2 regions of the Listeria immobilis genome follow, and region 2 is predicted to be linked to the other one. Evidence: riboswitches for the same ligand, from Rfam matches in the RefSeq annotation. Region 2 holds a riboswitch; the other holds the start of a gene.

Region 1 (14,988 bases), on a different contig from region 2:
GAAGTATACATAATCGAAGCCACTTTTGTTAAATCCCAATTAGTCAGAATAACAGGTTTGATATATTCACTTAACTTTATTTCCGTATAACTAATTCCTGATTCTACTTTATCCAAAAATGCATCTGAAATTAGAACTTCTTTTACTTTGGCATTTTCCAATTGGAAAGCAATTTCTTTTTTAGTCAGCCGATTATTAAGAAATAATGTTTCTGCTCCAATTTGTTGTAATGCGTGAATTAGTAAAAAAGTTAGTCGATCATTCTTTCCAAGGATAGCCACCCTATCGCCTTGTCGCACACCTCGAAAAAATAATTTTCCTGCTAACTCCTCTACAGCTTGATATATTTCTTCAAATGTTTCTGCTTTTCCTTCAAAAACGAGCGCGGTCTCTTTAGGAGAAAGCCGCACTCGTTTTTGAAGCCAGTTAGTCATGTCCATTTTTACACCTTCAAATCAAGGGAATTTTGGAAATTGGTCAAAGTCTGGATCGCGTTTTTCTTTAAAGGCATCGCGACCTTCTTTTGCTTCGTCCGTTGTATAATATAAAAGCGTTGCATCTCCAGCTAATTGCTGAATCCCAGCTAAACCATCTGTATCGGCATTGAAAGCAGCTTTGATAAAACGAAGCGCAGTTGGACTTTTTTGTAGCATTTCTTTTGCCCAGGCTACTGTTTCTTTTTCTAAATCTGCTAATGGAACAACGGTATTAATCCAGCCCATGTCCAGTGCTTCTTCTGCACTATATTGACGGCACATAAACCATACTTCTTTCGCTTTCTTATGCCCAATAACACGTGCTAAATAACCAGAACCATATCCAGCATCAAAACTACCCACATTCGGTCCAGTTTGACCAAATTTAGCATTATCTGCAGCAATCGTTAAGTCACACACTAATTGAAGGACGTTTCCTCCACCAATTGACCATCCTGCGACCATTGCAATAACTGGTTTTGGAATAACTCTAATTAAACGTTGTAAATCAAGCACATTTAAGCGTGGGATTTGATCATCACCAACATAGCCACCATGACCACGAACCTTTTGATCTCCACCAGAACAGAATGCTTTTTCACCTTCACCTGTTAAAATAATTACGCCAAGATTAGAATTATCACGAGCTAAATTAAATGCATCAATCATTTCTGTTACTGTTTTTGGTGTAAATGCATTATGTACTTCTGGACGATTAATCGTAATTTTCGCGATTCCTTCATAACTTTCATATTTGATTTCCTCATATACTTTTTCTGTTTGCCAATTAAAACTCATTGTTCTTCCTCCTTTAAATTGCTTTCCAGCCAGTGATTTAACTCACTAAGAAATGTAGTTGGTTGTTCTAAATAAACAGCATGCCCTGCTTGTTTAATGGATTGATGTGTTGCGTACGGTAAGTATTTTATCATCTCATTAGCAATGTTTTCAAATTTTACATCTAGTTCACCAGTAATTAATAAAACTGGAAAAAAGAAATTTGCTAGTTCATCCCAATAAGATGGTTGTTTTCCTGTACCCATTCCTCGCAAACTCATCGCTAAGCCAAGCGGTTTTTGTGATAATCGTTCGTTTCTTACTTTTCTTTGTTCTTCTATTGTTAGTTGTTGTTGGGAAGCAAAAAGTGGTAATTTTTCCCAGTATTGGACAAAAGCTTCGATACCCTTTTGTTCTATTGTTTCTGCTAATTGGTTATCTGCCATCATTCGGCTGGTTCGGTCAGATTCCTGCTCTAAACCAGGGGAACTACTAATTAAAATAAGTCCTTGAACCTTTTCTGGAAAACTTGCTGCAAAACTAGTTGCAACTCGCCCACCCATCGAATAGCCTAACAAGATACATTGCTCAATGTTTAATTGATGCATGATTTCCGCTAAATCTTGGCAAATATGTTCTATTGAATAGCGCTCTAACGCTTTAGGGCTAGCTGTTTTCCCGTGACCAAGTATATCAGGCGCGACAATATCATAATCCTTCTTTAATTTCAAAATAACTTGTTGATAGGTCTCATTAGTTCCAGTAAAACCGTGTAGCATCAATAATACCGGTCTATTTTCGCCACTAAAAAAGGTGGTAACATGATATGTTTGTCCGTTAATTCGCATATTAATCAAGTGCCTTTAAAGCTGTCGCAATTTTGTCCCAAAGCAATTGATGATTTGCCTTATTTTCATGACGATTCGTCTTCACTTCAATAATATCTAAACCTTTGTGGAAATTCGCTTTATCTACTGCTTCTTCTAAAGCATCTATTGACGTTGCTTCATGATAGTCAGCATCATACAAAGCAGCTGCAAAACGAAAATCTAATTCAGTGGAAGTTCCAAAAAGCGTCTCAAAATATTTTGGTTCTTTAGCTTGAGGTAAGAAAGAGAAAATTCCTCCTCCATCATTATTAACTATAATAATTGTTAAGTTCATCTTATATTTCTTCGCCATAAGTAAACCATTCATATCATGATAAAAAGATAAATCACCAATAAGTAAAAACATCGGTTGAAAAACAACACTTGCGCCTAAAGCTGATGAAACTACCCCATCAATACCGTTTGCTCCACGATTAGCCAGCATTTTTATTTTTTTATCAACTTGTGGAAAATACGTATCGACATCACGAATCGGCATACTATTACCGATAAATAAACCGGCTTTATCTGGTAATAATCGCCGTAATTCTGCAACAATTTTCCCTTCTTCTAAGGAGGTTGTATTGGCCATTTCATCCATAACAATTTGGCGAGCAGTGTCATTATACGTAATCCATCTATTCAGCCAATTGACATTTTTTACATCAGCAGGCATATGCTTTTGTAAAACATCTAGCAAGAATCGTTCATCACAGTGAATCATATCTGTTACCGCTTTAATTGGATCTTTCCAAGCAGCACCAGGATCAACAACATAAAAACGGATATTTTTCAGTGCTTCTAACCAATTTTTAAGTGGTTTAGACACTGGCATACTTCCAAAACGGATTACCACTTCTGGAGTCAGCTGAGGTAAAATCTTAGCTTCTTTCATAAATGCATCATATTGGTCAATTACCACATTATCCATTGCACCGTATGAACGTAATCCTGAAAGTGGATCCGCAATAATAGGCCAACCTAGTTTCTTCGCTAAATCAACCAGTGGCTGTTCTATTTCCTTTTTATCAATTGGTCCAACTACGAAGACACCTTTTTTTCCGGTACATTCGCGAATCATTTTTTGAATAGCACTGTCTTCTAAAACTTCATGTGTATAATAAATATGTACATGATGATGTTGTTCCCCTGTTGCAGTATATGGTGACGGCTCTAAAATCGGAACAAGTGGTTCTCGAAGCGGAAAATTATAGTGTACGGGACCACGAGGAGTCTTCATAGCAATATCAACTGCACGACTACCATGCCATTTTGCATAACGAATCATTTCTTCACTATTCTCTGGTAGAGCCATATCTGTAAAATCTTTTACATGTGTACCATACAAATGTAACTGATCCATCGCTTGCGGTGCCCCCACATTTCTTAGCTCATGCGGACGATCGGCAGTAAGAACAATTAATGGGATTTGTGATAAATTCGCTTCTCCAACAGCTGGGAAGTAGTTCGCTGCAGCAGTTCCAGAAGTACAAAGCAGAACAACTGGACGTTTAGATGCTTTCGCAAGACCAAGAGCAAAAAAGCCTGCGGAGCGTTCATCAACATCCACGTAAATTTTCAAAATCGGATGCTCTGCCATCATTAGTGCAAGAGGTGTTGAGCGTGATCCAGGGCTAATAATTGCTTCTTTCACACCAGCCTGTACAAGCTCTTCAATAAAAGCAGCTAAATAATCTGTCAGCACTTGTTCGTGGTTTGTCATTTCTTCATGCCTCCTAGTACGCGTAACATCGGTTGAAATTTAACTTTAGTTTCTTTTAATTCTTCTTTTGGTATAGAATCTCCTACAATCCCACAACCAGCAAATAATATTCCTTGCGAATCCACAATTAAACCAGATCGAATAGCCACAGCAAATTCCCCTTGGCCTTTCAAATCAATCCAACCAATTGGAGCACCGTATAGTCCTCGGTCCATTTCTTCTTTCATTCGAATAATTGCAAGACCCATCTTTTGTGGTAGTCCACCAAGCGCTGGTGTTGGATGGAGTGCTTTTACCATTTCAAGCATAGTTACATCCGGTTTTTTCTTTGCAGTAATATTCATATATAGATGTTGAATATCGCGATTTTTTAATAATACAGGTTGACTGGATAATGATAGACCCGTTGTAAATGGTTTTAAAGTCTCTTCCATCATTTGAACAACATAAGAATGCTCTTGTAAATTTTTTACATCACTTAATAATGCATTTCCAAGTTCCTCATCTTCTTCTTTCGTCATACCACGCTCTGTTGAACCAGCTACACAAGAAGAATAAATCGTATCCTTGTTTACAGCAATTAGTCTCTCTGGGCTTGCTCCAAAGAATACACCAGACCCTTTTTCAATGAGAAAGAAATAACTGTTTTCTTGTGTTTCTAGCATATTTTCCAAAATGATGGCACTATCTACTTGTCGCTGGAAACGAAGCCCCATCCGTCTAGCTAGGACCACTTTTTTTACATCCTCTGAATGGTTGATTAAATCAATAATTTCACTTGCGGTTTCCATAAAATGTTCTTTACCTAGCTCTTTAGAATCAGTTAGCAAAGCCATTTCTGCCTCATTAACTTCTTGATGAATGATTTTTTGCCATTGGTTAAAGACAGCCTCTAATTTGCTCTCCGTGTCATCCGAATAAATAGATAAGTTAACCGTTAAATAGCTTTTGCCATCTTTATTAGTCAACATAAATAATGGTAAGTAAAATAAGCCGTCTTTAAAACTCTGCCATTCTTTTTCTGTATCACGTTCCGGATCAAAAGCAAAACCACCAAAATAAAGGGGACCTGTTGCATCTACGGTTGCATTAGTTACACTTGAACGCAGTCGTTTTTCAATTTTTTCTTGCAGTCCAAGAAAAGCATCTTTTTTCTTTTCTGCCAAAAATTGTTTCGTAACGCCAAAGCCAGTCATTGTTAGTGTCATTTCTGGATTTTGCCAGAAAAATCGTTCACCTTTAAAAGCAGTACCCGCCTTTTTAAATAATTTCACTGGGGACACTAATTCATCAAGTTCTGTTACCCAGCTAAACAGGGCAGGTTCATCTTGGCTTGCGCTACGTTTCGCTTGATTAAATAAATCAAGAGGCAATTTAGTATTCATATGCTTATCTCTCCTTTTACATTCACATCTTCTATTATACCAAAAACCGAGCCAAACTGCTTGATTTGCGTTTTTTCTTCCTTTTCGGCAATAATTATTGACGTGGTTCTAATATTTCCCTAAAATGAATGGTAGACATCTGAAACATATGGAAGTGAAAAAGGAGAGAAAAACATGGGTAAAGCTTCAAAATCTGTACTTACGAAACAAACTGGTTTTCAAAAATGGTGGTCCTTGCTTCGTCCACATACACTAGTTGCTTCATTTGTTCCTGTATTTCTCGGAACTAGTGTCGCAATGAGTTATACCAGTTTTCATTTTACACGTTTTCTTGTCATGTTAGTTGCTTGTTTCTTCATCCAAACATCAGCTAATTTATTCAATGAATACTTTGATTATAAAAAAGGACAAGACGATGAACATTCGGTTGGTAACGGTGGCGCGATTGTTCGTAATGGAATGCGACCAGGTTTTATATTATTCCTTGCAATCTTTTTATACATTTTATCCATCCTTGGTGGCGTATATTTATCAATGGAACTCAATTGGTATGTTGGCTTACTCGGCGCAATTTGCATGCTCGTTGGTTTTTTATACACAGGCGGCCCGTATCCAATTGCCTACACCCCGTTTGGTGAGATTATGGCAGGATTCTTTATGGGAGGAATTATTACTTTTATTTCCTTCTATATCCAAGCAGAATTTATTAGTTCATTTATCGTCTACGTTTCCATCCCGATAATGGTGCTTGTAGGTAACTTACTACTCGCTAATAGTATTCGCGATTTAGACCCGGATAAGAAAAACGGTCGACTCACGTTAGCCATCTTACTTGGACGTAAATGGGCAACTGTCCTCTTTGCTGTTGCTTTTCTTTTTAGCTATGTATTTGAAATTTCTCTTATTTTTACTCAAAATGCGCCGTGGTGGACCTTGCTGATTTTACTTAGTTTGCCAGAAGCAATTCGTGCAGTTAAACGCTTCATCGGTAAATCGTCGCCAATCACGATGATTCCAGCCATGAAGTCCACATCAAAAGCACTCACTATTTTTGGAATTACCCTTGCAATTGCTTATCTGTTAAGTTTATTATCACGAAATCTATTTATGTAAAAAACAGGTTATCATCCCCTATGAGATGATAACCTGTTTTTATTTACTAACAATTGGTACTTGTTGCTTTTTTTGAGCATATTTTGCTAATTCTATTGATAAATCATAACGTAAAAATGGCGTAATTATATATATTCCTTGAAAATGGTCGCAGATAGAATCCATTATTTCGTAGGCCAGCTCCATTCCTTCCTCATTCGCTCTTCCCTTCTCTTCTGCTTCTCGCATGCGCTCTCGAACTTCATCTGTTAGCCTAATTCCCGGAACTTCATTATGAAGAAATTCGGCATTTCGACTTGATAAAAGTGGCATCACACCAATAAAAAGCGGAACAGTAATATTAGCATTTTGAAGTGCTTCTTTTAGTAATTTTATTTTATTTACATCATAAATTGGTTGGGTAATAATATAATCCGCGCCATATTCAACTTTTCTTTCAATCAAACGAACTGCTTTTTCTAAATTCAATACATTAGGATTAAAAGCTGCTCCGACATGAAATCGCGCTTTCTCTTTTAAAGATTTACCAGTATAGGAAATTCCGTCATTAAACTTTTTAATTAATTGTACTAATTCTACGGAGCGTAAATCAAAAACCGAAGAAGCACCTGGGAAATCACCTACTTTGGTCGGATCGCCCGTGATTGCTAGTACATCATGCAAACCTAACTTATGAAAACCCATCACATGAGAATGCATTCCAACTAAATTATGATCTCTAGTCGTCAAATGAATTAATGGTTTAATTCCGTGTTCATGTTTTAAAATTGAAGCCAGAGCCATATTGCTGATTCGCGGACTCGCAAGGGAATTATCTGAAATAGTAATAGCATCCACCCCTGCTTCATCTAAAGCTTTTGCTCCTTCAAAAAATTTCGTTGTATCAAATGTTCTTGGTGGATCAAGTTCCACTAAAACAGTGAAGCGCTCTTTTACTTTATCTAATAACCGCTCTCCTAATTCCTCATCCACTGCTTCTTCTGGTACTAGTTCTAAAATAGGTCGAACTTCCTTTTCTAAAACAGGTTTCGTTGTTTTTAAGCCATCTCGAAGTGCTTTTATATGGTCTGGTGTCGTTCCACAACATCCACCAATAATCCGTGCTCCTTCTTGTCTAAAAACCTCTCCATAATGCGCAAAATAATCTGTATCTGATTGATAAACTACTTTTCCTTCTTGCATTTCTGGCAAACTCGCATTTGGATAAACGGCTAGATATGCATGCTCATATAGCGGCACTGTTTCAAGAGCACGAGCCATATGATATGGTCCAAGTCGGCAATTAATTCCAACAACATCTGCACCGAGCGCAATTAGTTCCGCTAAAGCATCTGGCAGTTTTTGCCCATTTTGAAGCAAACCAGGTTCATGCATAGAAACATTAGCTACTACTGGTAAGTCTGTCGTTTCTCGTATAATTTTTAAAACTGTCTTTAGTTCATTTAAATCATAGTAGGTTTCCAGTAAAATCGCATCTACCCCATCAAGTAGAAAACAATATAACTGCTCCCGAAAACTACGCTTAATTTCTTCAAGTGGTGCTGCAGGAAGTCGTGCATCCGTAGCACCGTTTATTCCGCCTATCGTTCCAAATATATACGTACCCGTCCCACGTGCAGCTTCTTTCGCCAACCGAATTGCTGCCTGGTTAATTCGCTTCACTTCATCTTCTAAACCATATCTAGCTAATTTGATATAATTAGCGCCATACGTATTTGTTTGAATAATATCTGCTCCTGCGCCAATATAAGCTTTATGAATTGCGACAATATCTTCTGGATGGGATAAATTTAGCTCCTCAAAAGAACGATCTACCCCATAAGAATAAAGTAATGTCCCCATTGCCCCATCTGCAATTAGTACTTTTTCACTTAAATCTTTTCGCAAATTCAATGTGCCACACTTCCCTTCTTCACAAATGAAAGTGCTTGTTTGAAATCAGCAATTAAATCATCCACATTCTCTAATCCCGCTGAGAAACGTAATAAACCGGGCGTAATCCCTTGTGCCAAACGCTCTTTTTCCGGAACAGCCGCATGTGACATTTTTGCCGGATAAGATAAAATACTTTCCACCGCACCTAAACTTACAGAAAATACTGGTAATTCTAGTTGGTTAACAAATTGCCGCACTGCTTCTTCACTTCCAAGGTCAAAAGAGATTACTGCCCCGCCATTTGTGGCTTGCTCCACTTGAATATCATAGCCTGCATGCGTAGGTAACCCAGGATAGTGTACAGCTCGAACTCCCGGCTCCGCATTTAGAAATAATGCTATTTTTTCAGCTGTTTCAACACCTGCTTTCATCCGTACGGAGAGTGTTTTCAAACCACGAAGTAATAACCAAGCATCTTGTACACCAAGCACTCCCCCTGTTGAATTTTGCAAGAAATAGACTTCCTCCGCTAAACGAGGATTATTCGTAACGATAAGCCCTGCAAGTATATCGCTATGCCCACTAAGAAATTTAGTTGCACTATGAATTACTAAATCCGCACCTAACTCAAGCGGTTTTTGAATTAATGGTGTTAAAAATGTATTATCGACAAAAGTATAGCAACCATTCGCTTTTGCAAGTTTAGCAACAGTTCGAATATCAGTAACATGTAATAATGGATTGGACGGTGTTTCCAGATACACTAATTTCGTATTCGCTTGAAACGCATTAGCAATTTCATCAATATTAGTAGTATCTACAAAGGTATGCGTAATTCCAAATCTCGGTAAAACCTTTTCCACAAACCGAAAAGTCCCTCCATAAACATCTTTTGCAATAATAAAATGATCTCCTTTTGAAAGGGTTAAAAGCGCCGCAGAGACCGCAGCCATTCCACTTGCAAAAGCAAAACCATCTGTCCCTCCTTCTAAGCAAGCAATTGCATCTTCTACTTTATCTCTAGTAGGATTGCCGCTCCTCGCATAATCATATTTATGGTAGTTATCAAAATCATGTTGGTGAAATGTAGACGACAAATGAATAGGCGTATTTAATGCACCTGTTTCTTTATCAATACCTAAACTCGCTTTTATAACAGTGGTGTCTTGATTATATTTATTCCCCATAAGAAACCACCTCTTCCGCCACTTTATCTAGAGCTTGTGCTAAATCCGCAATTAAATCTTCACTTGCTTCAATTCCAACAGAAATTCGTAATAACTTATCTGTTAAACCATAGGAATTTCTTAACTCTATAGGTATATCCGCATGTGTTTGAGTTGTTGGGTATGTAATCAAACTTTCCACCCCGCCTAAACTCTCTGCAAAAGTAAATAACTCCAGCTGTTTTAAAAGTGGTGAAACAAGGGCGGCATCTCGAATAAAGAAACTTATCATACCACCGCGTCCAGGATAACGTACTTCCTCAATAAGAGAATGTGTCTCCAAAAATGCCGCAATTTTTTGCGCATTCTTTTGATGCTGTTTAACTCGTAGTACAAGCGTTTTCAGTCCACGAATCAAAAGCCAACTATCAAATGGTGATAATACTGTCCCTGTCGCATTTAACTGCTGAAAGAAGAAATCTCCCAGTGAATCATCTTTTACAATAACTGCACCTGCTAGTACGTCATTGTGTCCGCCAAGGTATTTTGTCGCACTATGAATCACAATATCTGCCCCAAGATTAAGAGGTTGTTGGATAACTGGTGTATAAAAAGTATTATCCACAATAACAAGCAAGTTATATTTCTTTGCCCAATTCGCTACTTTCTCAATATCAGTTTCTTGCATCAAAGGATTAGTTGGTGTTTCAATAAAAATCGCTTTTGTTTCCGGTTGAAGTAATTTTTCTAAATCAGTTAAATTCGCACCATTCCAATAAGAAAAGCCAATTTTATACTGCGCACCAAACTGTTCAAAATATCTAAACGTTCCTCCATATAAATCTTGTGAGCTAATAATATGATCCCCTGTTTTAAAAAGTTGGAAAACTAATTGAATAGCGCTCATTCCCGAACTCGTTGCAAAAGCATATGTTCCGTTTTCTAAATCTGCAAGTGCTTCTTGCAAAGCCTCTCGCGTTGGGTTTCCCGTTCTAGTATAATCATATCCCGTTGATACTCCAAGATCGGCATGCTGGTAAGCTGTAGAAAAGTAGACTGGCATATTGACAGCACCCGTTCTTTCACACTTTCTATTTCCAATTTGCGCAGCTATTGTCTCTTGTTTCAGCTTTGCCATATTACCTCTCCTCCATTCCTTATTTCTCTAATACTTGATATTCCGCACGTACTTCTTTTGTCGCTTTAATCATATCTTGAAGTGCAGCAATTGTTTCCGGCTCTTTTCTCGTTTTTAAACCACAGTCAGGATTTATCCAAAACTGTTTTGCATCAATAGCACGTAAAGCGCGGTGAATATTACTTTGAATCTCTGCTACTGTTGGTACACGTGGACTATGAATATCATAAACGCCAAGCCCGATTTCCTTATCATAAGTCACTTCTTCAAAAGTCGAAATAATTTCTCCATGACTTCTAGATGTTTCAATAGAAATAACATCCGCATCTAAAGCACTTATAGTTTCAATAATATCGTCAAAATCTGAATAACACATATGGGTATGGATTTGTGTATCGTTTTGAACCGAAGTGGTTGTTAATTTAAATGAATAAACGGCATCATTTAAATATTTTTCCCATCTTGCACGTTTTAGTGGCAATCCTTCACGTAAAGCTGGCTCATCCACTTGAATGACTTTAATACCATTACGCTCTAGTGCTTCTACTTCTTTACGAAGAGCTAAGCCCACTTGGTTAGCGACAGTACTTTCAGGAATATCATCCCGAACAAAACTCCAATTAATAATAGTCACAGGTGCAGTAAGCATTCCTTTCACCGGTCGTTTCGTTAACGACTGCGCATAAACACTTTCTTTCACGGTAATTTCTTCTGTAAAAGCAACATCGCCATAAATTAGGGGTGGTCGAACTGCTCTTGAACCGTAAGATTGAACCCAGCCAAATTTCGTCGCTTGAAAACCTGCTAATTTTTGGCCAAAATATTCTACCATATCCGTCCGTTCAAACTCGCCATGAACTAATACATCCAAATCTAAATCTTCTTGAATTTGAATCCACCGAGCTGTTTCCTTTTCAATAAAGGCATTATATTCTGCATCCGTGATATTTCCCTTCAACCATTCTGCACGGGTACTACGAACTTCGGGTGACTGCGGAAAACTACCAATTGTTGTTGTTGGAAATAATGGTAATTGCAACCAAGCATGTTGTAGTTTAATTCGCTCAGCAAATGGTAAATCTCGTTCGACTCGAATATTTTCCAAATTTGCAATTGCCGCTTGAACTTCTAGATTATTTCGATGACTAGATTCATTTAAAGCTAAAACAGCCAATCGAGCTTCTTTTAGTTCTGTTTCCACATGCTCTTTACCTAATGTTAAAGCTTTTGTTAAAACAACTACTTCATCTAATTTCTGATCAGCGAATGATAAACCGCCAAGAATGATTTCATCTAGCTCTGGTTCGCTCCATTTTGTCACTGGTACATGTAATAGCGAATTAGATGGCTGAACAATTAGTTTCCCATCAGTAACATAGTTGGAAATAGTGCTTAATAATTCTAACTTTTCATCTAAATTACTTCGCCAAACATTTCTGCCATCAACCACTCCTGCTGCTAGAAACTTATCTGCTGGAAAACCATATGTTTTTAACGCCTTTAATGACTCCCCGTGATCATGAACAAAATCAATCCCAACTGCTGCAACTGGTAAATTCACTACCTCTTCATAATAATCCAAACTTTCAAAATAAGTTTGTAACTCGATCTTTAAGTTTGGTGTTGCTTTTTGAAACTCCTTATACACTTTTTCAAATAACTGTAATTCTTCTTTAGCGAAACTTGTTGCTAAATAAGGCTCATCTATTTGTACCCACTCGACCCCAGCAGATTCTAGTTCTGTTAAAATTTCTATATAGGCTGGAATAAATTTATCCACTAATGCTTCAAAACTTTCTGCATTACTACCTTTTCCGAGTTTTAAATACGTAATTGGACCGATAAGAACAGGTTTCCCATCAATACCAAGCTCTTTTTTTGCCTCTTCGTAATAATAAAGAGCCCGATTATGCAATACTTTAGGAGTCGCATCCACAAGTTCTGGTACAATGTAGTGATAGTTCGTATTAAACCATTTGGTCATTTCGGAAGCAACTGCCTCACTTTTTCCACGAGCAATATCAAAGTATGTATTTAGTGATACTTTTCCACCATCATGCTGAAATCGTTTTGGAATAATACCAAAAGTTACGCTTGTATCAAGTACTTGATCATAAAAACTAAAATCACCCACTGGAATTAAATCAATTCCTTTTTCTTGTTGTTTTTTTAGCGCATGTAATCTCAAAGCTTTTGTTTCAGCTAGTAATTCTTGCTCTGTAATTAATCCATTCCAAAATTTTTCTAACGCTCGTTTCCATTCGCGCTTCTCTCCAAGTCGCGGATACCCCAAATTTGAACTAATCGCCTTTACCATAACTTATCACCCTATCCTTTATTTTTTTGCCAACGAAAAAACCTCCCTAGAGAACTAGAGAGGTTTGGAAGTTTCGATACACAAATACAATGAAACTTTTTAAGTCTCTCTTATCTCTCGAAGCATCACACTTCGCAGGATTTAGCACCTTTTCAACGAATTGAAAGGTTGCTGGGTTTCAACGGGCCAGTCCCTCTACCACTCATAATAAGAGTAATTTATTTAGTTTTTTATTACTTAAATTAGATTGAAGTTATCATACCACTTACAACTAAAAGCTGTCAATCATTAAATTTCGATTTTCTTTTTTATTGTCTCTTTATGTGCTCCCAAAGCTAACAACAAACAGCCAAGTAGAAGGAGTCCGGCAACTACAAAATAAAATATTTGATTTCCAAAAACACCAATCATAATTCCTGTAGCGCTTGGTCCAATAATACTCCCTAAGCTAAAGCACATCCCCACCAAAATATTTCCAGCTGGAAGTAACTCAAGCGGAGTCAAATCAGTCATGTATGATAGTCCCAGTGAGTAAAGTGATCCTAATAATATCCCCAAAACAAAGAAAAAAATCACATACATTACAGGAATTTTAACAAAAGCTGTTAAGACAAACACTATAGCACCCGTTCCCGTCAAAAGTGGTAACATTCGACCTCGACCAAATTTATCACTAATAATCCCAATCGGCACTTGAAAAATAATCGTTCCAACTGAGAAGGATGAAATCACTACCGCTATCATCATCGTATCTAAACCATCACGTAAACCTACAATAGGAAATGTTGCATTAAGTCCTGTCTCCAATATGCCGTATAAAAATGGAGGAATCATCGCAACCCAAGCCAGTTTAAAAACATCAGAAAATCGTTTTAAACTACCCCAAAAAGAAATTTTTCGAATATCTGCCTTCTCTCCAACAAAATCATTCCTAAGAAACCAAACAAATATCCAGGCAATCAATACCAATACACCAGAAAGAAAGAACGGTAAATTCACATTAATTTCTGCTAAGTTAACTAATTGCGGACCTATCGCAAATCCTAATGAAAAAAATAATCCATATAGAGCCATATTCCGCCCACGCTTACTAGGATCACTCATTGCTCCAATCCACGTCTGTGAAGAAAAATGTAACATATGGTCTCCCACCCCAATTAATAATCGTAGCACAAACCAAAAGTACAAATTAAACCAGACTGGGAAAATTAGCATTGCAATGGCAACTAGCCCTCCACCAACTAATATAATCGGCTTATAACCATACTTATGCAATGGTGCTTCAATAAATGGTGAAATAAGTAAAACACCTAAATAAATTCCTGTAGCATGAAAACCATTTATTGAAGCGCTAACACCCTTACCTTCTAAAATAATAGCAATCAGCGGTAATAGTACCCCTTGAGACAACCCAGAGATGGCAACAACCATTGTTAATATCCAAAATTTCCCTTTAGAACTCATAAACAGCCTCCGAAATTTTAATAAATAAAAAACAATGTCGAAGTTCGACATTGTTTTTTGGATGACCCGTACGGGAATCGAACCCGTGTTACCGCCGTGAAAGGGCGGTGTCTTAACCGCTTGACCAACGGGCCATATCTGGCGGAGAAGGAGGGATTTGAACCCTCGCGCCGCGCGAGCGACCTACACCCTTAGCAGGGGCGCCTCTTCAGCCACTTGAGTACTTCCCCAGATATAAAAATTCTATTCTTTTTGAAAGAATAACTCCACAGGCAGGACTCGAACCTGCGACCGATCGGTTAACAGCCGATTGCTCTACCAACTGAGCTACTGTGGAATAAAATGGGCCTAAATGGACTCGAACCATCGACCTCACGCTTATCAGGCGTGCGCTCTAACCAGCTGAGCTATAGGCCCTCAGTAAAACTAGATTCATGGTAAAAAGCGGGTGATGGGAATCGAACCCACGACAACAGCTTGGAAGGCTGTAGTTTTACCACTAAACTACACCCGCATAATAATAAGTTTTAAAAACAAAGGGCGGATAATGGGAATCGAACCCACGAATGCCTGAACCACAATCAGGTGCGTTAACCACTTCGCCATATCCGCCATAAGGCAAAAATGTTTTAAAAAGAATGGCTTGGGACAGAATCGAACTGCCGACACCTTGAGCTTCAATCAA
Region 2 (14,988 bases):
AATATGCTGCTTTTCAATTGTTTCATTAATAGCGTGAATAGTATCTCGTAGTTCTGCCGCTCGTTCAAATTGTAATTTTTCTGTCGCGATTTGCATATCTTCTGTTAATTTTGCTTTGATATCTTTAACATCACCTTCTAAAAATCGCGAAATTTTTTGAATTTGAGCTTGATATACAGCCGGTTCAATTTCTGCTTGGCATGGGCCTAGGCATAATCCTAAATGATAATATAAACAAGGACGGCCAGGTTTTCCTTCACATCTACATAATGGGAAAAGTTTTTCTAATAATGCCACCGTTTGCCTTACAGAATAACGGCCTGGATAAGGACCAAAATAGTGTGCACCATCTGCTTTTGTTTCTACCACTACTTCAATATGCGGATTTTTTTCATTTGTAATTTTAATATATGGGTAGCTCGGACCTTCCTTTAACATAACATTAAAGGGCGGCTGGTATTTTTGAATTAAAATCATCTCTAGTAGCAATGCTTCTTTTTCTGTCGTTGTAATAATAAGCTCTAAATCGCTAATTTGCCGGACAAGTCGAGCTGTTTTACCAATTTGCTTACCAGTAAAATAAGACTTTACGCGGTTTTTTAGACATTTAGATTTGCCGATATAGAGAATTTCTTGCTTTTCATCTTTATATATATAACAACCTGGTGAATCAGGTAATAAAGTTAGTTTTTGTTGTAATTGCGTATTCAAAGGAATTACCTCCTCTAGAACACTTATTCTAGCGCTATCCATACCATTTGTAAAGATAAAAAAGAACTAGCTGAAAACTTCCAACTAGTTCTTTTGCTTATTTAATCTCCCCATACCTCGTTTGCTAATTTAACTATATAACGTAATTTATTCCATTGCTCTTCTTCTGTTAAAATATTGCCTTCTTCGGTGGAAGCAAACCCGCACTGTGGGCTAAGTCGTAATTGGGTGAGCGGAACTATTTTACTAGCTTCTTCAATACGCGCCTTAATTGTTGCCGCTTCCTCTAACTCACCTGTTTTAGAGGTAACTAAACCGAGAACAATTTTAAGATCCGGTCGGTTAACATATTGTAAAGGAGCAAAATCCCCAGAACGTTCATTATCATACTCTAAAAAGAAACCGTCTATATGTAACTGGCTAAATAAAGTTTCAGCTACAGGTCCATAGCCGCCCGAAGCAATCCAAGTTGAACGGAAATTCCCACGGCAAATATGCATCGTAATGACCATATCAGCTGGCTTATATTTCACAGCTTCATTTATTAAGGTTTTATATGTTTCCTGTAATGTATCTGGGTCAAAACCTCGCTTCCGAACCACTTCTCGCTGTTCATCAGAGCATAAATAACTCCATGAAGTATCGTCTAGTTGTAAATACCTGCAACCTGCATCATAAAAGGCTTGTATCGCTTTTTGATATGCTACTGCTAAATCGCTAGCAAATTTTGTAGTATCGTCTAAATATGGCTGATATTCAATATCTCCGCGGTAATGGAGCATCGCTGGACTTGGAATCGTTTGCTTAGCTACATGGTTTTCGCCAACTTGCTCTTTTAAAAACTGAAAATCAGCTATAAAAGGATGGGTTGTAAAGTCGATTGGACCTGTAATTTTTACTGAATGCGATTTAGTTTGCACCTGGCTAAACTGAATACCACCTTCCGCATCGTACCCTTCTACACCATCTAAATTCTCTAAGAAGTCAAAATGCCACCACGCTCGGCGGAATTCGCCATCTGTAATTGCTTTTAAGCCAACTTCTTTCTGCTTCTCCGCAATATATTTTATTTCTGTGTTTTCAACTGTACGAAGTTCTTCGGCTGAAATTTCACCCACTTCAAATTTCTTTCTCGCTTCTTTAATCGCCTTTGTTCGTAAAATACTCCCAACGTGATCTGCATAAAATGGTGCTACTTGCTTCATTTTCTTCGCCTCAATTCTTTATTATTTTTATGTACAAAAAAACTTCCCCTTAAAAGACAGCTTTTGAGGGAAAGTAGCTTTACCTGATTCGCATGCCTTATCTGTCAGTGTTACCTGCTGGATTTGGCACCGTGAGAAATCCGGTTGCCAAGGCTTCACTGGGCCAGAACCCTCCACCTTTCTTGATAAGTTGCTATGTAATTGTTTTTTATTATATCGTTTGTATAGATTGATTGTCAACTTTTTTCTGAATATTTATGCTTCTGCAATAACTTCGATTTCAATTTCGGCATCAAGTGGTAATTTTGCTACTTGAAATGCACTTCTAGCTGGGAAATCACTGGAAAAGAATGTTGCGTATACTTCATTAACTGCTGTAAATTGATTTAAATCTTTGAAAAAAACAGTTGCTTTGACGATTTTTTCCAAACTAGAACCAGCTTCTTCTAACACAGATGCTAGATTTTTAAAAGCTTGCTCGGCTTGTTCTGTCGCCCCTTCTGCTAATTCTCCAGTTGCTGGGTTAATACCAAGTTGACCCGATGTGAAAATAAAACCATTCACTTTTACAGCTTGCGAATACGGTCCAAGTGCTTTTGGCGCATTATTTGTTTGAATAATTTCTTTTGCCATTTTATCCCTGCTTTCTTTTGTGGTATGCTTTTATTCTAATCAATAAAGTTTGTTTTAGCAATTTAAAGGGGGAATTACTAATGGTTTTAACGATTTATTTGATTGCGATAACAGTTATTTCATTTCTAATGTTCGCTATTGATAAACGAAAAGCAATAAAACACGCATACCGTATTCCAGAATCCGCCCTTCTTCTTACTGCGTTTCTCGGCGGCGCATTTGGCAGTTGGATATCGATGCAACTTTTTCATCATAAGACACAAAAAACAAAGTTCCGAATTTTAGTACCGCTTGCGATGGTTTGGACAGTTGGAGCAGTTATTTGGTTGGTGTATTAAAATATTTTTAAATCAATAAAGATACCACAACCTAATCAAATGTTTAATCTTTTATTTGGAAAGAACGGACTTAAATAAACACTATTGATTGCCACGCATTACAATAAGCTTCACACGAAAAAGCAGAAATCCCATTAGAACAACTAGGGATTTCTGCTTTTATTATGCTTCTTTAAAAAATTTATTTTGAATGACTTTGATAATTTCCATCATAATTACTGCTCCGAGTGCTAGTCCTGCAGCAATTGACCATTCATGTAAGCCAAATGTTGCTGGGATGGAGAAGATTTCACGCGCTCCTGGTAAAACAGTGATTCCGTATAATGCGAAACAAAGTAATACCGCGCCAATTACATATTTATTGCTAAAGAATCCTGCGCCAAATGCAGTTTGAACATTTGAGCGGGCAGCAAAAGTTTGTAATGTACGAGCTAGGATAAGTGTAGTAAATGCCATTGCAACACTCATCTCTGGTGAAATTTGCATACCGATATATTGTGAGATGATTACGGCGATACCGATTAATACTCCGCGGCTAATCACTGCGCGCATCGTTCCACCGGCAAAAATCCCTTCGTTAATATCTCTTGGCTTGCGTTTCATCACGTCAGGTTCTGCTTTTTCCATACCTAAGGCGATTGCTGGCAGGGAATCATTGACTAAATTAATAAATAGTAGTTGTAATGCTGTAAATGGATTAATCCAGTCAAGTACAAGCGCGAATAAAATCGCAATGATTGCACCTAAATTACCTGCAAATAGATAGGCAATCGATTTCTTAATATTATCAAAAACAGTACGACCAACACCTACTGCATCCACAATGGAAACAAAGTTATCATCAGTTAATATCATTGCGGCGGAGTCTTTAGCAACATCCGTCCCGCTACCCATTGCAACACCAATGTCTGCTTGTTTTAAAGCAGGGGCATCATTAACACCGTCTCCAGTCATTGCGGTGATTTTACCTTTTTTCTGCCAAGCTTTAACAATACGGATTTTATTTTCTGGAGAAACTCGAGCATATACAGCAATATGCTCTAATTTATTGTCGAGTTCTTCTTCTGGCATTGCATCTAGTTCTTGACCTGTCAATGCAATATCATCAGCATCCATTAAACCAATGTCGCGGCCAATTGCTTGTGCCGTTGTTTTATGGTCTCCGGTAATCATAACTGTACGGATACCCGCTTTTTTCGACTCTTCAATAGAGGCATACACAGCTTCACGTGGTGGGTCAATCATTGCAGTTAAACCAACCAAGACAATATCTTGTTCATCCGATAGGTTTAATTCCGTAGTATCGGCCGGCATTCGTTTGTAACCATATGCTAGAACACGAAGCGCTTGATTAGAAAATTCTTCGTTTATTTCTTGTAGTTTCGCCAAAATTTCTGTTGTCATTGGCTTTTCTTCTCCGTCAAGGAAAACATAACTACAGCGAGCGAACATTACATCCGGTCCACCTTTTGTTAGCATTGCTTTATTTTCATTGAAGGTATGCAGCGTTGACATTAACTTACGATCTGAATCAAACGGAATTTCACCTTCACGGATGAATTTTTCGCGAATTTCATTGTAATCTTGATTATTTTTATTACTAAAAGCAATGAGCGCTACTTCGGTTGGATCACCAAGTTCTTTACCTTCTCCATTAATATTGGAGTCATTACAAAGTACCGCAATATGGATTAAACGGCGCTCCCCTTCTGACCAATTTTCTGGACTATCTGGGAAATTTTCTTTTGTACCATCTGGTAAGTAGTAGTCAACCACTGTCATTTTATTTTGGGTTAATGTCCCAGTCTTATCTGTACAAATAACGCTTGTGGATCCTAATGTTTCCACAGCAGGGAGTTTTCTAATAATCGCATGTTGTTTGGCCATTTTATTCGTTCCAACTGCAAGAACAATCGTTACGATGGAAGAAAGTGCTTCTGGAATCGCCGCTACAGCCACTGCTACAGCAAACATAAAGGCATTTAGAATCGCCGTCGCCATATCCGCAGAATCATTTCCTAAAAATACACGTCCTGCTTCTACAGCAAAAATTAAAATACAGAGCGCTAAAATTCCAAGTCCCAATTTTTTACTAAATGTTTCTAATTTTCGTTGTAATGGTGTTTGTTTTGCTTCAGCAGTTTCAAGAAGTCCAGCAATCTTACCAATTTCCGTTTCGCTAGCAGTCCCGGTTACAACAAACATACCACGACCGTATACGACTAGCGAACCGCTGAACACCATATTGACACGGTCCCCAAGTCCTACTTCATCCGAAATCGTATCTATATACTTTTCGACCGCTTCTGATTCACCTGTCAGCATTCCTTCGTCAATCTTCAAAGAACCACTTTCAAATAAACGACCATCTGCTGGGACAAAATCACCTGCATCTAAGATAACTACATCACCAGGTACTAATTCGCGGGCATGAATGCTTTGTTTACTACCATCACGAATAACTTTAGCCACTGGGGCAGACATTTCTCTTAAAGCATCAAGCGAACTCTCAGCTTTTCTTGTTTGAACAACACTAATCACTGAGTTTACAATTAACACTAAAAAGATAATTAAGGATTCAACCACTTCTCCAAGTACTAATTGAACAAGTGCCGCAATAACCAACACTATAACCATTGGATCTTTAAATGTTTCTAAAAAAAGTTTCCATAACGGGTCTTTCTTTTTATTTTTCAATTCATTAAAGCCATACTTTTCTTGCCGTTTTGTTACCTCCGCTGTTGTTAGACCTTTTTCGGTCGCATCTAGTTGAACAAATGTTTCTGCCGCGCTTTTGCGGTATATCTCCAATCCCTTCAGTCCCTTCCAAATAGTTTATGTGTTAAGTATAACAAAACTTTACATGGAAATAATATTGATAAGGAAAAGAATTTACATACTCTTAACAAATAGCGCTTTCATCCATCCTATAAGCCTCCGGAAAATACATTTAAGTTGACCTGGTTTTCATCATGCCAAAACTATTGTTGAAGCTAATAGATAAGCAAATGGCTGTTTTGGGGATGATTGCAGAAATTTGCAGTTATCGGCATCAACTATATTACACCCATTCTGCTTTACCTACTATTCGCGGTCAAATTTACAACTCGATTGGTCATGAAGCTCCTACAATTATGGGGTAATTCTAATTATGGTTGCTAGTTTTCTTATCTATAAAAAAGCAAGTAGGCAAACCTACCTTTAAAATAGGCAAAGAGCTTCAGATAGTGTAAACTAACTAAAACAACTATTCGTTTTTAAAGAGGAGGAAAAACATGAAGTGGTTAGAAAAAATTTCTTCCATTGTTCCGATTTTACTTCGATTGACTTTGAATTTAGCATTAATTATGGTTGGTTTTACCTTAACCGCCTTTTTAATTAGAGAAGCTTTTACCATATTTAATAATATTTTCTTTTTAGATACGGAAGTTTCCTATTATTATATGACGCAAGATATTTTAACATTTTTCCTTTACTTTGAATTTATTGCGTTAATTGTTAAGTATTTTGAATCGCATTTCCACTTCCCGCTAAGGTATTTCATTTATATTGGTATTACAGCAATCATTCGCTTTATCATTGTTGATCATTCTAGTGCAACGTCTACTTTAATTCTCTCAGGAGCCATCTTAATACTTGTTGCAGCACTCTTTTTAGCCAATACCAAAATGTTAAAACGCGAATAAAAAACAGGTGCATTTGGTAGTTTCATTATTACCATTTGCGCCTGTTTTTTATTTTTATCGTTTAGAAGGTTTTTTACTGAATAAGAATAATCCAGCTGTTAGTAACACGAGGAATCCTCCAAATAGGACTGTTGCTAAACCATCGGAGTCCCCTGTTTTAGGAAGGTTATTTTCTTTGTTTATTACAGAATTTCCGCTTTTGACTGGTTCCACTGTTGAGCTATCATTTGGTTGTTTTGCAGAATCCAATGCCGTTTCTGCAGTCTTCTCTTTGGCTGGGATTTCACTATTATTCGCTACCTCTGTTGATGCTTTTAGAGAAGGTTCTGTTGGATTTGCTGTTGCAGTTTTTGTTGGATTTTCTGTTGCTTCGGTTGAAGGTGTTGTTTCTGCTTTGGCAAATGTATTGGTAGAAGTTTCTGTTGTGGAATCTGTAGAAGTTGTTTCAGGAAGGGTTGTACTATCCTCTGATTCTACTTTTTCATAGACATACGTTACTTGTTGTTCTTGATCTGTAAAAATACCAGTTGCATTAGTGGGGGCTTCATTTAACTCAAAGCCGTCTATTTCTTTTGGAGTTGTTTCAAATGTATCATCTAGTTTACCACTAATAATATCTGCAGTTGCGATTTCATTTCCTTCTGTATCTGTGTATTTGACTACTATATTTGCGCCAGCAGCTCTTTCATAGACGTAGTTAACTGTTTGTCTTTGCTCACTGTAGTTCCCTGTCGCATTATCTGGTGGACTTTTTATGACCCAACCATCCAACTCTTTAGAATCAGTTACATAACTTTCGCCCAAATTTCCTGTTAATGATACATCGTCAGCCAGCAGATTGCCAAATTCATCTAAATAGCGTACTGTTACAGCTGATTTTATATTAACTGAGTATTGGAAGGATGCCTTATTTCCTGCACCATCTTGATATTCTAAATTGATTGACCCTACCCCTGCTTTTGTAGGTGTTCCTGAGATAACCACATCAGCATATTGATAAAGCGTTCCTGTTGCATTGCTTTCCCCATAAGTCACATTGGAATTTACGCCTTCAAGATTAGTTAAAGTGACATTGACCGGAGTAATATAACTTCCCCAAGCACCTTCAGAATTTTTTTGATCTTGAAGATGAAGACTAATTTTAAATGGCTTATCTAAATTTTTCTCTATATCATAAGTTTCTGCAGATGCTGCAAAAGGTGAAGCCATTAAAACGGAAACAGCGAGTACCATACCTAAAAATAATAAACTTAATTTTTTCAAATCTGCACCTCTTTTGTAGTTAATTTCAATAATCTTTCTTACATGATTAATTATACTGCTGTTTCTTAAAATAGTTACAGGTATAAAGACTTATTAAAATGGATAAATTGTGACAAAAATAAATTTAAGCGCTTATATCAATAGAATTTTTAAGTGAAATATTCTCAAAAGTGTAGAAATGGCAAGATTTTATTGCTTTTTTAGCTATTTTTCTACTTTTTTCGGTTTAACGTACTTATTAAAATTTGTTTTGTCAAGATTAAATTACACATAACTAATATATACTCGTACTTAAATTGAATACACTATCTGTTGGCTGCTTTCTAGTTGAACATACATTACATTAACCGCTTTAATCTATGGTACAATAAAGCAAAAATACCTTTAGAAAAGAGCGTTGCTATGGAATTTTTACTTATTTTACTTCCTGTTTTTGGGATTTTTGCTATTGGGTTTATTGGACAAAAAACATTAAAATTCGATATTCCTAATCTTTCAAAATTAACCCTTTACTTAATGTCCCCATTTCTTGCATTTACTACCTTTTATACAAATCCGCTATCAATTGATTATCTGTATTTGGCGATATACATTTTTGCCCTCTGTTTAATTTTGATTTTACTAGTTAGCTTGATTAGCTTTTTATTTGGGTATAACTTGCAAGATCGCTGTGCATTAATTTTGGCTAGTGCATTTATGAATAACGGAAATTACGGAACACCGGTAGTTTTGCTCGTTTTTGGTGCATCTGGGCTTGATATTGCAGTTGTTTTAATGGTTTTACAACAACTGGCAATGAGTACGATTGGCGTTTATTTCGCTGCTAAAGGAAGCAAAGACTCCGGTGGCATGAAAGCTGTTATCAAAAAAGTGGTCCGAATGCCCATTGCTTACGGCGCATTACTTGGACTTGGATTTCAATTAGTACATATTTCGCTACCGGCCGCGTTAATGACCTGTGTGAAACTTGTTGGTGATGCAGCAATACCAACGATTATGATTGTGCTTGGTATGCAACTTGCAGTAATTTCCTTTAGAAGAATTGAACTTGATAAAGTAGGAATTGCGCTTATTTTAAAATTGTTAATTGCTCCACTGATTGCACTTGGCTTAACCTTTATTCTTCCAGTAGACGAAATGACCAAGCAAATTATGATTTTACTTGCAGCAATGCCAACTGCCGCTAACACTACTTTAATGGCTGTTCAATTTGATACAAAACCCGATTTAGTTTCAAGCGCGACTTTTATTAGTACCGTTTTAAGTATTATTACCTTACCGATTGTTTTATATTTTCTTCATCCAGTTTTTTAGGACGGGCCTGCGCTCGTCTTTTTTGTATAGACCAATTATTAAACAAAACCCTTGTATTAAGTTAGTTTAAGAAATATAATAGCTATACCAATTATAAAAAGGAGTAGCTGCTTATGGAAGAAATGGATGTAAAGTATTTACGTTTACTAGCAAAACAATATCCTACTATTGCGAAAACGGCGACAGAAATTATTAATCTGGAAGCAATTATGAACTTGCCAAAAGGTACAGAACATTTTTTAAGTGATATACATGGTGAATATAGTGCTTTTGAACAGGTATTACGTAATGGTTCCGGTGTTGTTAAACGGAAAATCCGTGATATTTTTGGTGCAGAGCTTGATGATTCAGAAATAAATTCACTTAGTACTCTTATTTATTATCCCGAAGAAAAAATGGATTTAATTACGAAAGAACAAAACGATATGGGTGCCTGGTATCGTACGACGCTTTTTCGTTTAATTGAACTTTGCCAATATGTTGCTTCGAAATACACGCGCTCTAAAGTACGAAAAGCAATGCCAGAAGATTTTACTTACATATTAGAAGAGTTATTACAAGAAAACTATAATGATGATGATAAAAAATTATATTATGAAGAAATCATTCAACATATTATCTCACTTGACCGTGCTGAAGAATTTATTAGCGCCCTGTCACGTTTGATTCAACAACTCGTCGTCGATCATTTGCACATTGTTGGCGATGTATATGACCGAGGTCCCTATCCAGATAAAATTATGGATACATTAATGAATTACCACTCGCTTGATTTCCAGTGGGGTAACCATGATATTTTATGGATGGGAGCTGCAAGTGGTTCCAAAGTTTGCGCAGCTAATGTAATACGAATTTCTGCACGTTACTTAAATCTAGATATTTTAGAAGATAGTTATGGTATTTCTTTACGCCCGCTTGCTCTTTTTGCTGATGCTATTTATCAAGATGACCCCTGCACTTATTTCCAACCTAAAAATGAAGATAATATTGAGTATAGTAACGCCGAAATCACCCAAATTGCCCGAATGCATAAAGCAATCGCTATCATTCAATTTAAACTGGAAGGCGCAATTATCCAACGGCACGACGAATTCGATATGAAGCACCGTTTAGTTCTCGATTTTATTGATTATCAAAATGGACGTATTCATTTAAAAGGAAAGAACTATGACTTACTTGATACACATTTTCCGACTATTGATCCTGCGCAGCCCTATCAATTAACGTCTGCTGAACAAGAACTGATTGATAAAATTATTGCTGCCTTTAAAAATTGTCGTCGCTTGCAAAAACATGTTCAATTTTTATATGCGAAAGGCAGTATGTTCCTGACTTATAATGGAAATTTACTTTATCACGGTTGTATTCCGCTTCATCAGGATGGGGAGTTTATGGCGATGGAATTACACAAGAAAAAATATACTGGTCGCGCACTGCTGGAACAATTTGAAATGCTTACCAGAGAAGCTTATGTTCGTCCAGCTGGTACTAAAGAAAAGAAATATGCTTGTGATATTGTTTGGTATTTATGGACCGGAGCTATATCGTCTTTGTTTGGAAAAAGCGAAATGACCACATTCGAGCGATATTTTGTTGCTGATAAAGAGACACATACCGAAGAAAAAAACCCTTACTATAAATTGCGCAATGAAGAAACTATTTGTAAAAAAATCTTAGTGGAATTTGGTCTCGATCCGAATAATGGACATATAATTAATGGACATACCCCCGTAAAAGAAGGAAAAGGTGAAAGTCCTATTAAGGCAGACGGAAAAATGCTCGTTATTGACGGCGGATTTGCAAAAGCGTACCATAAAAAGACTACCTTAGCGGGATATACTCTGTTATTTAATAGTTATGGGTTACAACTAGTCAGTCACCAACCATTTACAAATAAAGAAGATGTTGTTAAAAATGAAACGGATATTCTTTCTACAAGACAAGTAATTGAAATGGAAAGTAGTCGAAAACGGGTTAGAGACACAGATGTCGGCAAAGAACTTAATAGCCAAGCAGAGGATTTAAAACAACTATTGCATGCTTATCGAATTGGGTTACTCCACGAAAATCATTAAAATAAATTGTCATAAAACTTTCACATGTCGCAAATTGCCTTAACTGCAACGTGGTTTCGTATATTTGCCTGTTTTTATATCCTTTTTACTAGTGCAAGATTGCTCAAAAAAAGTTATATTAAAATAGTAGCTATTTCTTTATATTTTTGCTCACTAAAGAATATCTATTCATTCCCACATTGCTTATGATTCCCACAAATCCTAAGCAAAAAGGACCCAGAAAAAATGTCTGGGTCCTTTTTTTATTTTTCTTGTTCGCGTGCTTTTCTTCTCGCTTCTCTAGCAGCTTTTCTGGCCGCGCGTTCGTCATCAACTGGAGCTGTTCCACTTGTTTCAGCAACTTCTTTTTTCTTGAATATTTTTTCTAAATCTAAACCAGCCATTGTCGCATATCGTTTAAAACGTTTTTCAGCATCAGTTCGCGTTTTTTCGGATAGCTTACGTGCTACTTCTGGATTTGCTTTATATAAAGCTGAATAACGTGTTTCTCGTTTTAAGAAATCTTCAAATTGGTCAAAATCGACTTTTTTGAAATCCATCGTCATTGGATTTTTACCTTTTTCTTCAAGCGCTGGATTATAGCGATATAAACTCCAATAGCCACATTCTACAGCTTTTTGCGTTTCGGTTAACATCGTTTTCATCCCACTTGAAATACCGTGATTAATACATGGCGTATAAGCAATAATAAGCGAAGGACCAGGATATGCTTCTGCTTCCTCAATTGCTTTTAAAGTTTGTCGCTTACTTGCTCCCATCGCAATTTGCGCTACATAGATATTACCATAACTCATCGCCATCACGCCGAGATCTTTTTTACCTACTGATTTTCCGCCAGAAGCAAATTTTGCAATAGCGGCTGTTGGTGTTGCTTTGGAAGACTGACCACCTGTATTAGAATAAACTTCATTATCCATTACAAAAATATTCACATCTTCTCCTGATGCTAAAACATGATCAATTCCACCAAAGCCAATATCATAAGCCCAACCATCACCACCAAGCATCCACTGTGAACGTTTAATAAATAGTTCTCGATCATTATAAATTGATTCGAGTATTAAGTTGCCATCCATTTCACTTAATAGAGCAAGTTGTAACTGTTCAGCTCGTTCACGCGTATCTTCGCTAACATCCATCTTCGTTTGCCATGTAGTTAACACTTCACGTAAATTATCAGAAAGCACCTCTTCTGTTAGTGCTTTTGAAACCTTGTTACTTAAAGCTTTTCGCATGGTTTGATTGGCTAGATACATACCATATCCGTATTCTGCGTTATCTTCTAATAAGGAATTTCCCCACGCAGGTCCATGCCCTTTGTCATTGACAGTGTAAGGCGTTGCAGGTGCTGATGCCCCCCAAATAGATGAACAACCAGTCGCATTAGCAATCATCATACGGTCACCAAACATTTGCGTTAATAATTTTACATAAGGTGTTTCACCACAACCTGCACAAGCACCCGAAAACTCAAGTAATGGCTGTTCAAACTGGCTACCAGGAACAGTATTTTTCTTACTTGGATTTTTCTTAGGTTTTACATTGATAGCAAATGACCAATTCGGATTTTCTTTGGCAGCTACTTCTTCAAATGGTTTCAAAACTAAAGCTTTATCCTTGGCTGGACAAGTTTCTGCACATAAATTACAGCCTGTACAATCCATTGGCGAAACTTGTATCCGATATTGAAGACCATCTTTCCCGCGCATTTCTCGAGTCATAAAACCTTCTGGAGCAGATGCTAATTCTGCTTCATCTGTTAAAATTGGACGAATTGCAGCATGAGGACAAACAAATGCACATTCATTACACATCGTACAGTTTTCAGAAATCCATTCCGGAACTTCTAGTGCAATTCCGCGTTTTTCATAAGCTGCTGTTCCTGCTGGATACGCTCCACTCACCATACCATTTGAAATTAAATCTCCAACTGTTAAGGCATCCCCTTCTAATCGATTAACTGGTTCCAGAATATTTTTAATATATGCTGGTCGATCGGTAACCGCTTCTTTGGTTACTGCGGTTTCCCCATTAGCCCAGCTTTCAGGCACTTCTACTTTGTGTAAATTAGCTACAGTTTGATCCATCGCAATAATATTTTTCTCGGCTACTTGCATATCTTTTTTTCCATAAGTAGCAATAGCGGATTGTTTTAGATCTGCAAGTGCTTTTTCAAATGGTAAAATATCAGTTACACGGAAAAAGGCCGTTTGCATAACTGTATTAATTCTCCGTCCAAGCCCAGCATTACCAGCGATTTTCATTGCATTTAATGTATAAAACTGAATATTATTTTTTGCAATATAAGCACGCATGCTAGCTGGCAAATGGCGCTCTAGTTGTTCGCCTTCCCAAATGGTATTTAATAGAAATATACCACCTGGTTTTAAGCCTTTTAGCAAATCATAAGAACGTAAATAAGCAGATGTCGAACAAGAAACAAAGTCAGCTTGTTGAATTAAGTAGGCTGACCGAATGCTTTTTTCACCAAAACGCAAATGGGAAACAGTCAGTCCTCCCGATTTTTTGGAATCATAAGAAAAGTAGCCTTGTGCATACAAATCCGTATTATCCCCAATGATTTTAATGGCTGCTTTATTGGCACCAACTGTCCCATCTGATCCAAATCCCCAGAATTTACATTGGAACGTTTTTTCTGCGGTTAAATCACTTGGTCCGCTATTTAAAATGGAGAGATTTGTAATATCATCAGTAATACCAATCGTGAAGCGAGGTTTTGGTTTTTCTTCACTTAGGTGCGAATAAACACCAAGAATCTGGTCTGGTGTAACATCTTTTGAACCTAAGCCGTATCTTCCTCCAATAACTAGTGGTCGCGTTTCACTATCATAAAGCACACTTTGAACATCAAGTAATAGTGGCTCACCGCCTGCCCCAGGTTCTTTCGTTCGGTCAAGTACAGCTACACGTTCTACTGTGTTTGGTAGTTTTGCTAAAAAGTTTTCTGCTGGAAATGGGCGATATAAGCGGATATTTAATAATCCAACTTTCTTACCTTGTTGCGTTAAATAATCAATTACTTGCTCAATGACAGGTGTGACAGATCCCATTGCCACAATGACATCTGTCGCATCGTCTGCTCCATAATAATTAACTAAATCATAATCCGTTCCACGTAGTTGATTAATTTCTTGCATGTAATTTTGGACAATACTAGGAATCTCTTCATAATAGCGGTTAACCGTTTCTCGTTGTTGGAAAAAAATGTCTGGATTTTGGTTGGAACCGATTGTTTTTGGATTATTTGGTGTCATCGCTCGATCTCTAAATTGTTGCAAAGCATCTTGATCTAGCAAATTTTCTAATTCACTATATTCAAGTACCTCGATTTTTTGAAGTTCATGACTTGTTCTAAATCCATCAAAGAAATTTAAAAATGGTACGCTTCCTTTTAAAGAGGCAAGGTGAGCAACTGCTGATAAATCCATCACTTCTTGCACAGAACCTTCTGCTAACATTGCAAAGCCAGTTTGTCTTGTTGCCATAACATCACTATGATCTCCAAAGATATTAAGGGATGCTGCAGAAATCGTTCTTGCGGAGACATGAAAAACAGTTGGTAATAGTTCACCAGCAATTTTGTACATATTGGGTATCATTAGTAATAAACCTTGAGAAGCCGTGTATGTACTAGTCAGCGCCCCTGCTTGAAGTGAGCCATGGACTGTCCCAGCTGCTCCTGCTTCTGATTGCATTTCTACTACTTTTACTGGTTCATTAAATAAATTCTTTTTGTCTTTTG

Evidence for each region. Region 2 has a riboswitch for S-adenosylmethionine ahead of HCJ45_RS13145 (5-methyltetrahydropteroyltriglutamate--homocysteine S-methyltransferase). Riboswitches for the same ligand answer to the same signal wherever they lie in the genome.
Region 1: it holds a riboswitch for S-adenosylmethionine, as region 2 does, so the genes downstream of both, metE (5-methyltetrahydropteroyltriglutamate--homocysteine S-methyltransferase) here and HCJ45_RS13145 (5-methyltetrahydropteroyltriglutamate--homocysteine S-methyltransferase) in region 2, are expected to answer to the same signal.

The regions. Positions count from the first base shown of each region.
Region 1 is NZ_JAASUA010000001.1:559,142-574,129, forward strand. Features, by position in the region: gene HCJ45_RS02830 (o-succinylbenzoate--CoA ligase) at 1-440, opposite strand, end outside; gene menB (1,4-dihydroxy-2-naphthoyl-CoA synthase) at 456-1,274, opposite strand; gene menH (2-succinyl-6-hydroxy-2,4-cyclohexadiene-1-carboxylate synthase) at 1,271-2,101, opposite strand; gene menD (2-succinyl-5-enolpyruvyl-6-hydroxy-3-cyclohexene-1-carboxylic-acid synthase) at 2,103-3,845, opposite strand; gene HCJ45_RS02850 (isochorismate synthase) at 3,842-5,230, opposite strand; gene HCJ45_RS02855 (1,4-dihydroxy-2-naphthoate polyprenyltransferase) at 5,405-6,343, shown strand; gene HCJ45_RS02860 (bifunctional homocysteine S-methyltransferase/methylenetetrahydrofolate reductase) at 6,383-8,236, opposite strand; gene metC (cystathionine beta-lyase) at 8,233-9,405, opposite strand; gene HCJ45_RS02870 (aminotransferase class I/II-fold pyridoxal phosphate-dependent enzyme) at 9,395-10,522, opposite strand; gene metE (5-methyltetrahydropteroyltriglutamate--homocysteine S-methyltransferase) at 10,542-12,839, opposite strand; SAM riboswitch class I at 12,947-13,053, opposite strand; gene HCJ45_RS02880 (MFS transporter) at 13,128-14,303, opposite strand; tRNA gene HCJ45_RS02885 (tRNA-Glu) at 14,366-14,437, opposite strand; tRNA gene HCJ45_RS02890 (tRNA-Ser) at 14,443-14,533, opposite strand; tRNA gene HCJ45_RS02895 (tRNA-Asn) at 14,568-14,640, opposite strand; tRNA gene HCJ45_RS02900 (tRNA-Ile) at 14,647-14,720, opposite strand; tRNA gene HCJ45_RS02905 (tRNA-Gly) at 14,747-14,817, opposite strand; tRNA gene HCJ45_RS02910 (tRNA-His) at 14,843-14,915, opposite strand; tRNA gene HCJ45_RS02915 (tRNA-Phe) at 14,943-14,988, opposite strand, start outside.
Region 2 is NZ_JAASUA010000012.1:76,574-91,561, reverse strand. Features, by position in the region: gene uvrC (excinuclease ABC subunit UvrC) at 1-753, opposite strand, end outside; gene HCJ45_RS13145 (5-methyltetrahydropteroyltriglutamate--homocysteine S-methyltransferase) at 813-1,916, opposite strand; SAM riboswitch class I at 2,011-2,108, opposite strand; gene HCJ45_RS13140 (RidA family protein) at 2,172-2,549, opposite strand; gene HCJ45_RS13135 (DUF1294 domain-containing protein) at 2,630-2,887, shown strand; gene HCJ45_RS13130 (calcium-transporting ATPase) at 3,050-5,698, opposite strand; gene HCJ45_RS13125 (hypothetical protein) at 5,860-6,030, shown strand; gene psiE (phosphate-starvation-inducible protein PsiE) at 6,163-6,573, shown strand; gene HCJ45_RS13115 (MucBP domain-containing protein) at 6,628-7,836, opposite strand; gene HCJ45_RS13110 (AEC family transporter) at 8,239-9,150, shown strand; gene HCJ45_RS13105 (fructose-1,6-bisphosphatase) at 9,264-11,225, shown strand; gene nifJ (pyruvate:ferredoxin (flavodoxin) oxidoreductase) at 11,468-14,988, opposite strand, start outside.